DNA from 2 places in the Actinoplanes missouriensis 431 genome. Region 2 is predicted to be linked to the other one. Evidence: riboswitches for the same ligand, from Rfam matches in the RefSeq annotation. Region 2 holds a riboswitch; the other holds the start of a gene.
The links. A riboswitch is a leader RNA that binds a small molecule or an ion and turns the genes downstream of it on or off. The one in region 2 is predicted to bind cyclic di-AMP.
Positions count from the first base shown of each region.

Region 1: another riboswitch for cyclic di-AMP. It lies ahead of AMIS_RS14170 (C40 family peptidase); the one in region 2 lies ahead of AMIS_RS02040 (coiled-coil domain-containing protein).

Region 1 is NC_017093.1:3,027,089-3,032,170, forward strand. Features, by position in the region: gene AMIS_RS14165 (pectate lyase) at 1-948, opposite strand, end outside; gene AMIS_RS14170 (C40 family peptidase) at 1,183-1,749, opposite strand; cyclic di-AMP (ydaO/yuaA leader) riboswitch at 1,756-1,933, opposite strand; gene AMIS_RS14175 (flagellar M-ring protein FliF C-terminal domain-containing protein) at 2,266-3,192, shown strand; gene AMIS_RS14180 (dioxygenase family protein) at 3,286-4,200, shown strand; gene AMIS_RS14185 (response regulator) at 4,286-4,747, shown strand; gene AMIS_RS14190 (hypothetical protein) at 4,756-5,082, opposite strand, start outside.
Region 2 is NC_017093.1:423,384-428,465, reverse strand. Features, by position in the region: gene AMIS_RS02055 (TetR/AcrR family transcriptional regulator) at 1-405, opposite strand, end outside; gene AMIS_RS02050 (ABC transporter permease) at 629-1,525, shown strand; gene AMIS_RS02045 (ABC transporter ATP-binding protein) at 1,518-2,291, shown strand; gene AMIS_RS02040 (coiled-coil domain-containing protein) at 2,320-3,333, opposite strand; cyclic di-AMP (ydaO/yuaA leader) riboswitch at 3,337-3,476, opposite strand; cyclic di-AMP (ydaO/yuaA leader) riboswitch at 3,684-3,816, shown strand; gene AMIS_RS02035 (coiled-coil domain-containing protein) at 3,823-4,839, shown strand; gene AMIS_RS02030 (glycoside hydrolase family 65 protein) at 4,905-5,082, opposite strand, start outside.

The DNA.
Region 1 (5,082 bases), 2.6 Mb from region 2:
GCCGCGGTAGAGCTTGCCGGAGCCGCTGAGGTAGAAGCCGGAGATGCTGACGGTTCCGTTGCCGTTGTGCTGGAACGTCTTGTCGCTGCCGGACTTCGCTCCGCCACCGATCACGTAACTCGTACCCCCGCCTGTGCCTTTGAAGGTGGCGGCGTCCTCGCCGATGTCGTTCCACCACACGTTGCGGATGGTGCAGGTGCCTTCGCAGTGCACGCCGTCGCCGGCCGGGGAGCCGAGAATGACGTTCTGCAGGGTGCCGCCGTTGGCGATGCTGAACATCGGGTCCTGGGACTCGCTCTGTGAGCCGTCACCGATGCAGCAGTACGTCTTCATGCCACCGTCGAAGACGCCCGAGACGGTGATCGTGTCGTTGATCGACACGTTGCCGGCCGAGGACGGCCAGGCGCCGGTCGGCGTGCCGGTGCCGCTGGTCGGGCTCGGGCCGGCGGTGGGGCTGGTGGTCGGGTTGCCGGTCGGGGTGGAGCCGCCGTTGTACGTCTCGAACTCGGCGATCCGGGGCGCGGCGGAGGCGCTGGTGATCTCGAACGTGAGCTTCTTCAGCGACGTCGCGGCGAACGTGATGCTGCTCGGGCTGCCGCTGCCGGACGCCAGGACGCTGTTCCTGTCGGCGTTGAGCACCCGCCAGGCGCTGATCGAGCCGCCGCCGGAGGCCTGCTTGATGACGGCCGAGGAGACCGTGGTGGCGCTGCTCCACTTCACTGAGACGTATCCGGTCGCGCTCGCCGGCGACCAGTAGGTGCCGGTGTTGCCGTCGCGGACGTTGCCGTAGCTGGTGCCGCCGGCCTTGCTGGAGCCGTCCGCGCCGGCGCCGAGGCTCAGGTTGTCGGCGGCGAGGGCCTGCGGTGACGGCAGCGCCACCATGATCGCGGCGCTCGCGACCGCGGTGGCGGCCGCGGCCAGCCATCGGACGGCGATCGTTCTTCTCATCGAATTCTCACCTTCATGTGGGGATGGACAGCGCCCTCTAGCGGGGGGAAAGCGCTTTCCTGGCGAGAATAGAGAGAAATTAATGTACGAGTCAACGGGTCGCGCTTTGCGATAGGTGCTACTGCAACTTTTCTGCAAACAAAAAGTATTGACCGAGCCCGATGGCGAATCCTATTGTCGGCCGCGCCGCCCGCACCTGCCGGATCGGCGAGTGCGGGCGGCGTCGCGCCAGGGTCAGACCAGGCGCCGGACCACGTAGTTCTTGCTCCAGATCTTCTGCTTGGAGACGGTCTTGCCGGTCCGCGGCGCCGACCACATCTTGCCGCCACCGGCGTAGATGCCGGCGTGCGTGCCGCGCGTGCCCTTGCGGATGATGATCAGGTCACCCGGGCGCTTCTTGGACTTGGCGACGGCCTTGCCGTACCGCTGCTGCGAGTTCGCCTTGTGCGGCAGCTTCTTGCCTGCCGCTTTCTTGTAGACGTACTTCGTGAAGCCGGAGCAGTCGAACCGCTTGGGCCCGGCAGCGCCGAACTTGTACTTCTTGCCCTTGTGCCGGGCCGCTTCGGACACGACCCGCTTGCCGGCCGCTTTCGCCTTGGCGGAGGCGCTGACGGTGGCCCGGCTCGTGACCGCGCCGGCCGACGACACCGTCCAGGTGGCGGCGACCGCGGTCGTCTGCGGGGCGGCGACGGCGGGCTGCGGTGTGCCGACCCCGCCGGTGAGAAGACCGAGACCCACGGACAGGGCGATGGTGCCGGCTCCCAGCGTACGGGCGGGCCGGCTCGAGATGCGTACGCGCACGGTGAAGGAATCCCTCCGGCACGCCTGCGAGGTTAGCTGTCGGATTCGGGCGCGAAGGTATGCCCGGCCGCACGTCGGCGGCTTCACCCCGAGGTCCTCAACTCTCCGGCCGCCGCGGGCGGCGTGCCGGTCGAGGACCGATAGTGGTTCCCCCGTCCCTGCCCCGGAATGCCTCATGACTCGTCATGCGGGCACGTGCCGCCGGACCGGGGCAGGGCTCGGCGTGGTCCGGTCGGCACGACCGGCGGGCAGGTGCCCGCCGCCCCTCCTTGATAGCCCGGCCCGCAGCGGTCCGCCTCCGCCCCGATGCTCACACAGAGTGGTCGTGGTGCGAGGCGATGTCCGATTCGGAAGCCCGCTGCGAGGTTTGTCGGTACGCCACGCTCATGCCCGGTGACGCTGAGGTCGTGTTGATCTGTGAACGGGAACACGCGAATCGGTCGCCGCCGGACATCTCAACTGGGCGTGCTCCCGGGCGATGAGTCAGGCCCGATGAATCCGTGAGGAGGCAGGCCGGTGCAGAACTCGCCCGCGACGGCGCGCGCCGGGAGGCCGGTCGCGGCGCTCCTGGCCCTGACCCTCGCCGCCTGCATGGTGGGGAGTGCCGTTCCCGCGTACGCGGAATCCCCGGTGTCGCAACGACCGGCGACCGCTCGGCCGGCGCTCGGCGCCGACGCCGCCAGCGTGGCCTTCCAGCAGCGGCTGGACAGCTCCCTGCAGCGCATGCTGGACGCCGTCCTCGGCCCCGGCCGCTCGGCGGTCACCACCAGCGTCGAACTGAACCTCGACCAGGTCGTCACCTCCAGCACCACTCACGCCTGGGACCCGGCCACCGGCGCCCTGTCGGAGCGGATCAGCGCGCGCTCCTACACCGCCGGCAACGGCGGCACACGGTACGAGAGCAGCACCGAGTCCCGGGTCACCGCGCTCGACGAACTGCGGGAGACCCGCCGGCAGGCACCCGGCGACGTCGTCCGGCTCTCCGTCGCCGTCCTCGTCGACGACACCGCGGCGGCGAAGGTCGACCTGGCTCAAGTCCGTGAACTGGTCAGCGTGGCGGCCGGTGCCGACGCCGGCCGCGGCGACCGGGTGACGGTCACCGCCATGCCGATGCACACCGAGGCGGCCGCCGTCGCCCAGCCGGAGACCGAGTCGCACGCCGCGCTGCTCATCGCCGGGGCACTTCTCCTGCTGGCCGGGGTCATGCTGCTGGCTGCTCTGCGGTGGCGGCGGAGGCGGAGCCGGGCGGTCCCTGTGCAGGCCGACTGGCGGGAACCGCTGCGCGTCGAGTCGCAGCTCCAGCCCTCGCCGGTAGCCGCCACCGCCGTCGCACCGATCAGCGCGGCGCCCCACCGTGACGATCGGGAGCGGCAGCGCGCCATCCAGGCGATGGACCCGGCTCAGGCCGCGCAGCAGCTACGCGGCTGGATCGGCCCCGGCTGAGGAGTTGGCGGACTTTTATTGAACATTCAACCTTCACGGCGTACGGTGGGAGTTGTTGAAGGTTCAATTAGAGATTCGCCCTCAGGAGTGACCGTGACCCCGAGCAGCCCCGGCGAAGCCACCGCGATCGCCGACGCCCGTATTCCGGCCGAGCACCCGTTCGCCGCGCACCTGCGGCGGGTCGCCGCTCTCGAGCAGGCCGACCCGCACCGTGCCTGGACGCCCGAGGACGGGCCGATGCCCAGCCTCTACCTCTCGCACGGTGGCGGCCCGATGCCGTTCGAGAGCCCGCAGTGGCTCGACCCGCTGCACGCGTGGGCACGCAACCTGCCCAAGCCGAAGGCGATCCTGATCGTGAGCGCGCACTGGGAGTCGGCCCCGCTGTCGGTCAGCGCCGTCCAGCCGGACGAGCTGGTCTACGACTTCGGCGGCTTCGACGCGCTCTACTACACCTTCCGGTACGACACCCCGGACGCCGGTGACCTGACCCGGCAGGTCGCCGCGATGATGCCGGACACCGAACAGGTGCACCAGCACAACCGGCGCGGCCTGGATCACGGCGCCTGGGTGCCCATGAAGATCATGTACCCGGCAGCCGACATCCCGGTGCTGCAATTGAGCCTGCCCACCGAGGACCCGGACAAGCTGCTCGCCCTCGGCCGGCGACTGCGGCCGCTGCGGGAGCAGGGCGTGCTGGTGATCGGCTCCGGTCACATGACGCACGGGCTGCCGTTCCTGAACCGCGAGATGATCATGCACAACAAGGTGCCGGGCTGGTCGGCCGACTTCGACGCCTGGGCCGCCGACGCCCTGGCCCGCGGTGACGTCAACGAGCTCGCCCGGTTCCGCACCGCCGCGCCCGGCATGCCCTACGCCCACCCGACCGTCGAACACTTCACCCCGCTGTTCGTGACGCTCGGCGCGGCCACCGACCCCACCGCGCCGGTCGTCACGACGCTCGACGGCTACGGCGTCGGCCTCTCCCGGCGCTCTTTCCAGGCCGCCTGACCGGCGGGCCGCGGGTGCCGGGTCCCTACCCCGGCCGGGCCGCTATTGTTTGCTCTCGAACAAGCGTTCAGGCCGAGGTGGAACGATGGTGGAGGAGGTGGCTGTGGTGACGAGTACACGGGCTCTCGACGTGCTGATCGTGGATGACGACGACGCGGATGCCCTGATGATCGAAGAGGCCCTGGAGACGGCAGCGGTCCCGCCGCACGTGCACCGGGTCGCCGACGGCGCTCAGGCCCTGGAGTACCTGCGCCGCGAGGGCGTCTACGCGGGCGTGCAGCGGCCGGACCTGATCCTGCTCGACCTCAACATGCCCCGGATGGGTGGCCGCGAGGTCCTCGCCGAGATCCGTGAGGACGCCGAGCTGACCGCGATCCCGGTGGTCGTGCTCACCACCTCCAACGCGGTGCCGGACATCGTCGGCAGCTACTCCGGGCACGCCAGCGCCTACATCACCAAGCCGATGGAACTCGACGCGTTCGAGGCGGTCGTGCAGCAGATCAACCGCTTCTACGGCAGCGTGGCCAGCCTCCCGTCCACCGCCTGAGCGGTGGGTCAGCGCAGCCGCACGACCCGGGAACCGAACCGGGCGCGTACGGCGATCGTCGTGCCGGTCCGGTCGACGTGGGTCCACCTGCCGGACCGGGCGCCGCACGGCTGCCCCGGCCGGGGGAGGACCCCGCTCACGGTGGTGGACTGGCGTCCGGTCAGGGCGATGCCGGTCATCTGGTTCTTGACCCGGGGCTGGTAGGTGACCCGGGTGCTGATCACGGTGGCCGCCGTCACGGTGACCCGGATCGTCCTCTTCCGGGCGCCGGGCGGGGCGGCACGGGAGCACGTGGCGGCGTACCTCTGCTTGCGAATGCTTGTGATCATCACGTG
Region 2 (5,082 bases):
TGCGACTGCCTGGCCCACCAATTTCTCGGCGAGAGCCTGCTGATGCGTGCGGAGCGCCCGCTGGAGGGTCTCGGCGATCTGCGGGTTGCGGGCCGCCTCGGCCATCAGATCCGGGATGATCTGGGACGCTATCCGGTGCTGGAGCGCCCGGCTGACGATCATCATGAGCAGCTCGAGATCGCCGGCGAAACTCCCGGTGTCCGGAAGCGGCACCTTGCGCTCGGCAACGTCCGAGACGATCTCCATGACCATCTCGAGCTTGTTGCTCCAGCGCCGGTAGATCGCGGTCTTGCCCACCCCCGCACGGCGAGCCACCGCCTCGATGGACAATCGGCCATAGCCGACTTCCGCCAACTCGTTCATCACCGCGTTACGGATCGCCACGGTGATATCGCCTCGGAGCACCGCCGCTCCGGCAGGTGCGCGCTTAGTTGTCGCCACAGAGTCACTATAACGCTACGACGTAACGGTTGCGTTCCGCCGTTTGGTCAGCTAGCGTTCTGGCACGTCGATACGAACCCGTTCCAACGGGGACGGCGAGCGCCTGTCATGCTTGCTAGCTGTGTCCTCGAGCAAGCCACCGGAGCCCCCCGCCTCCGCCGGGCCGATTAGATCGGAGCACCACCCCATGCCAGAGACGGCGGTCGCCGAGACCGGCACCGGGCTCTCGCCCAAGGAGCTCGCTCGCCGACACGGCCTGACGGCGTCCGGGCGGCTTCCCAGCCTCCCCGAGTACACGCGTCAGCTGTGGTCCTACCGGCACTTCATCCGGGCACACGCCAGCGCGAAGATGACGTCTTCGCTGGGCAGCACGAAGCTCGGCACGGTGTGGCAGGTGCTCACACCGATCATCAACGCCGCGGTCTACTACCTGATCTTCGGCGTGATCATCGGAACCAGCCGCGGTGTCGACAACTTCCCGGCGTACCTCTGCATCGGTGTCTTCGTCTTCCAGTTCACCCAGTCGATCGTGCAGGGCGGACAGAACGCGATCACCGGAAACCTCGGCCTGATCCGGGCGCTGCACTTCCCGCGGGCCAGCCTGCCCCTCTCGGTCGCCCTGGTGGAGATCCGGAACTTCGTGGTGGCCCTGGTCGTGCTGATCGGCATCGTCCTGATCACCGGCGAGCCGATCACCGTGCAGTGGCTGCTCCTGCTGCCGCTGCTGGCCCTGCAGTCGTTCTTCAACACCGGCCTGGCGATGTTCATGGCGCGGTACGGCTCGAAGAACCGCGACATCAAGCAGCTGATCCCGTTCATCATGCGCTTCTGGATGTACGGGTCCGCCGTCCTCTACCCGGTGACCCTCTTCGAGGACAAGCTCGACGGCTGGCAGCTCGCCCTGGTCGAGGCGAACCCGATGCTGATCTTCATCGAGCTGTTCCGCCACGCGCTGCTGGAGGGCGTCACGCTGGCCGGCTCACCGGTCGTGCTGTGGCTCGAGGCGCTCGCGTGGAGCGTGGTCGTGGGTATCGGCGGATTCACCTACTTCTGGCGCGGAGAGAAGGGCTACGGCCGTGGCTGACAACGAACTCATCCCCACCGTCGTCGCTGACGACGCCCACATCATCTACAAGGTGTTCGGCTCGGCCGCTCCGGGCACGGGCAGCCCGCTCGCCAGCTTCAAGCGCATGGTCACCGGTACGAAATCGGCGAATGTGCGCGAGGTGCACGCCGTCAAAGGTGTGAGCTTCACCGCGTACCGGGGTGAGGCGATCGGTCTGATCGGCAGCAACGGCTCGGGCAAGTCGACCCTGCTGCGCGCGGTCGCGGGTCTGCTCCCGGTGGCCAAGGGCGCGATCTACGCGGCCGGCCAGCCCTCCCTGCTCGGCGTGAACGCGGCCCTGATGAACGAGCTCCCCGGCGATCGCAACGTCGAGCTGGGCTGCCTCGCGATGGGCATGTCACCGGCCGAGGTGAAGGAGAAGAAGGACGGGATCATCGAGTTCTCCGGCATCAACGAGCGCGGCGACTTCTCGTCGCTGCCGATGCGGACCTACTCGTCCGGCATGGCCGCCCGTCTGAAGTTCTCGATCGCCGCCGCGAAGCAGCACGACGTGCTGCTGATCGACGAGGCGCTGGCGACGGGTGACGCCAAGTTCCGCCGCCGGAGCGAGGCGCGGGTGCGTGAGCTGCGCGCCGAGGCCGGCACGGTCTTCCTGGTCAGCCACAGTGAGCAGTCGATCCGGGACACCTGCGACAGGTGCATCTGGCTGGAGTCCGGCCTGATCCGGGCGGACGGCCCCACCGACGAGGTGATGCGGGAGTACGAGTCCTACATGCGCAAGTAGGACCCGTACCCCCGAGGGGTTTTGATCTTTAGCGGACCGAGAGATGCACGTGGTTGGTGTGGTCGCTGGAGGGGTCGCCGCCCGCTCCGCTGTACGACTTCCAGCCACTGCTCGGCAGCCAGATCCGGCGGTACCAGATCACGTAGAGCACGTCGAGCGCGTCCGCGTTGTTGATGAAGTAGTTCGCCAGGTTGGTGCCGTAGGTCTTGCTGGCACCCGTGGCGTCCCCGCCGAAGCCGTTCTTGTCGGCCGCGAAGTCGCAGGCCCGGCCCTTCGGGTGCTCACCGCTGTTCTGCTCGCGGAAGCAGTGCACGTACCGGGTGAACCCGTCCTTCTGGGCCTGCTTCAGCGCGTGCAGGGTGCGCGGGGTGAGGCAGCCGCTGCTGGTCGGGTCCTTCTCGGTGCAGCCGGACCCTGAGCCGCTCGGCGCCGGATCGGCCTTGGCGCTGCCACCGCCGTCACTCGACGACGACGCGTCGGCGCCCTGGTTCGCCTTCTTCAGCGCGGTCTCGGCCTGCAGCTTCTTCTTCGCCATCACGTTGACCTGCTTCTGCTGGTCCTTGATGGTGGCGTCGAGGGTGAGCTTGGCCTTGCGCCGGGAGTCGAGGGTCGTCTTGAGCTCCTCGATCGCGGCGTTCTGATCGGCCGCGACGGTCGACAGGATCATGGTCCGGTCGATGAAGCTGCCGGTGTCGCTCGCGTTGACGAGCGCGCTCATCCCGCCCATCCGGCCCGACGTGTATGCCTGGGAGGCGATCTCGTCGAGGGCCGCCTGCTGGGGGCCGACCTGGGCGTCCAGCTTCTTGAGCTCCGCCGTCAGCTCGGTCTGCTTCTTCTTGGAGGACTTGAGCTTCGCCTTCGCCTCCACGTAACCGCGAGAGGCGTCCTCCAGCTGCTCGACGAGAGACTTGGAGCCGCCCTCGCCGTCGTCACCGTTGTCACCGGGAGCGGCGGTGGCCGGTGACGCCACGACCGCCAGCCCGCACACGGCGAGGAGCAGCCCCATCACGGCCGCCAATCGCCGCGCAGTCTTTCGCTGCACAAGGAATCCTTCCGTCGGCCGCCGACCGAGTTAGCTGACGGGTTCGGGACGGAAGCAATCCCTACCACCTTCAAAAGGCGGATTCACCCCGAGGAAATATGGTTCCCCGGCTCGCCGCGAGGGCGATTAGGCGGCGGTCCCCGGGTGGGAACCGGAACCGACCATACCCACTCAATCAACAGATCGACAGTTCTCGTACGTTCCGCGATTACCCGGACACGCGAGGTGATTTGATTACGGAAAGTCGCTGCCTGGTAACAGTTTTGGCCGTCTCGCCGCCCTGATACCGCGCCATTCCTCGGGTAAACTCGTCGCCGGTCCTGCCAGGACGGCACCGCCCCCGAGGAGCCGGCAGGCCGCCGCCTAATCACCGTGAGGTGAGCCGGGGAACCAAGTCAGTGGGGTGAGTCCGCCTTCGGGCGGTAGGGATTGCTTCCGTCCCGAACCCGTCAGCTAACTCGGTCGGCGGTGACTAGGAAGGAACTGTTGATGACCGCAAGTCCCCGCCGGTGGCTGATGCTTGCCCTGGCACCACTGGTGGCTACGACGTTGTTCGTGGCGCCGGTGACCCCTGCCTCCGCCGAGCCGAACGGTTCGTCCGCGACCGCGGAGGAAGAGGACGACGACGCCAACCTCTCCGACGTCATCGAGGCGGCCAACCGGCGCTACGTCTCGGCCAAGGCTGCCGTGACGAAGTCCACAAAGGCCCAGGCGAAGCTGAACGTCGAGATCAAGGCCGCGGAGACCCGGCGCGACAAGCTCATCCCCGAGGTGAACTCGATCGCCCGCGAGCAGTACGTGACGGGCAACCTGAGCGCCGTCGGCTTCCTGCTCGGTGCGAACTCGTCGAACGACTTCCTGCACAAGGCGATCTCCCTGGAGGAGATCAACAAGCTGCACGACGAGAAACTGCACGAGCTGAACGAGGCGATCGCCACGGTCGCCGAGAGCAAGGCGAAACTCGACGCCGAGGTCAAGGCGCAGAAGAAGAACGCCTCGCTCATGAAGAAGCAGAAGGACTCCGCGGAGAAAGCCCTGCAACTGGTGGGCGGCAATGCCCTCACCGAGGGCTTCGTGGTGGCGAAATCCCCGCAGGCCGACCCGGCCCCGCGGAACTCCAGCGGCGGTTTCTCGCCGGAGGGTTGCAACCAGAAGGACCCGACGACGAACGGCTGCATCACCAAGCGCACGCTGCACATGTACAAAGAGGTCAAGAAGGCCGGCTTCGACATGTTCGTCGGCTGCCACCGTGACGGCGGGCCGTTCGAGCACCCCAAGGGCCGGGCCTGTGACTGGTCGCTGCAGAAGAGCGGATTCTCGTCGGCGCACAACGACAAGATGATGAAGTACGGCAACGACCTCATGGCGTTCCTGGTGCGTAACGCCGACGAGCTCGGGATCTACTACGTCATCTGGTACAAGAAGATCTGGTTCCCGGCGTCGGGCTGGAAGGCGTACCACGGCGTCAGTGACCACACCGACCACGTGCACGTCTCCCTGCTCTAGGGAACGCCTCAGGCATCGGAAAAGCCCCCGTCCTCACGCTGAGGACGGGGGCTTTTCTCGTTGCCTCAGTGCACCGCGCGGCGCACCGGCGCCCGCCCGTGCGGCTGGGACGGCGCGGACCCCACCGGAGGAGCCGGCGGGATCGGCATGGTCACCGGGCGCACCTGGGTGACCTCGGTCTCCTTGCCGTGGTGCACGAGCGTCAGCCGGGCCGAACCGCCACCGTTGCGCAGCGAGTAGGTC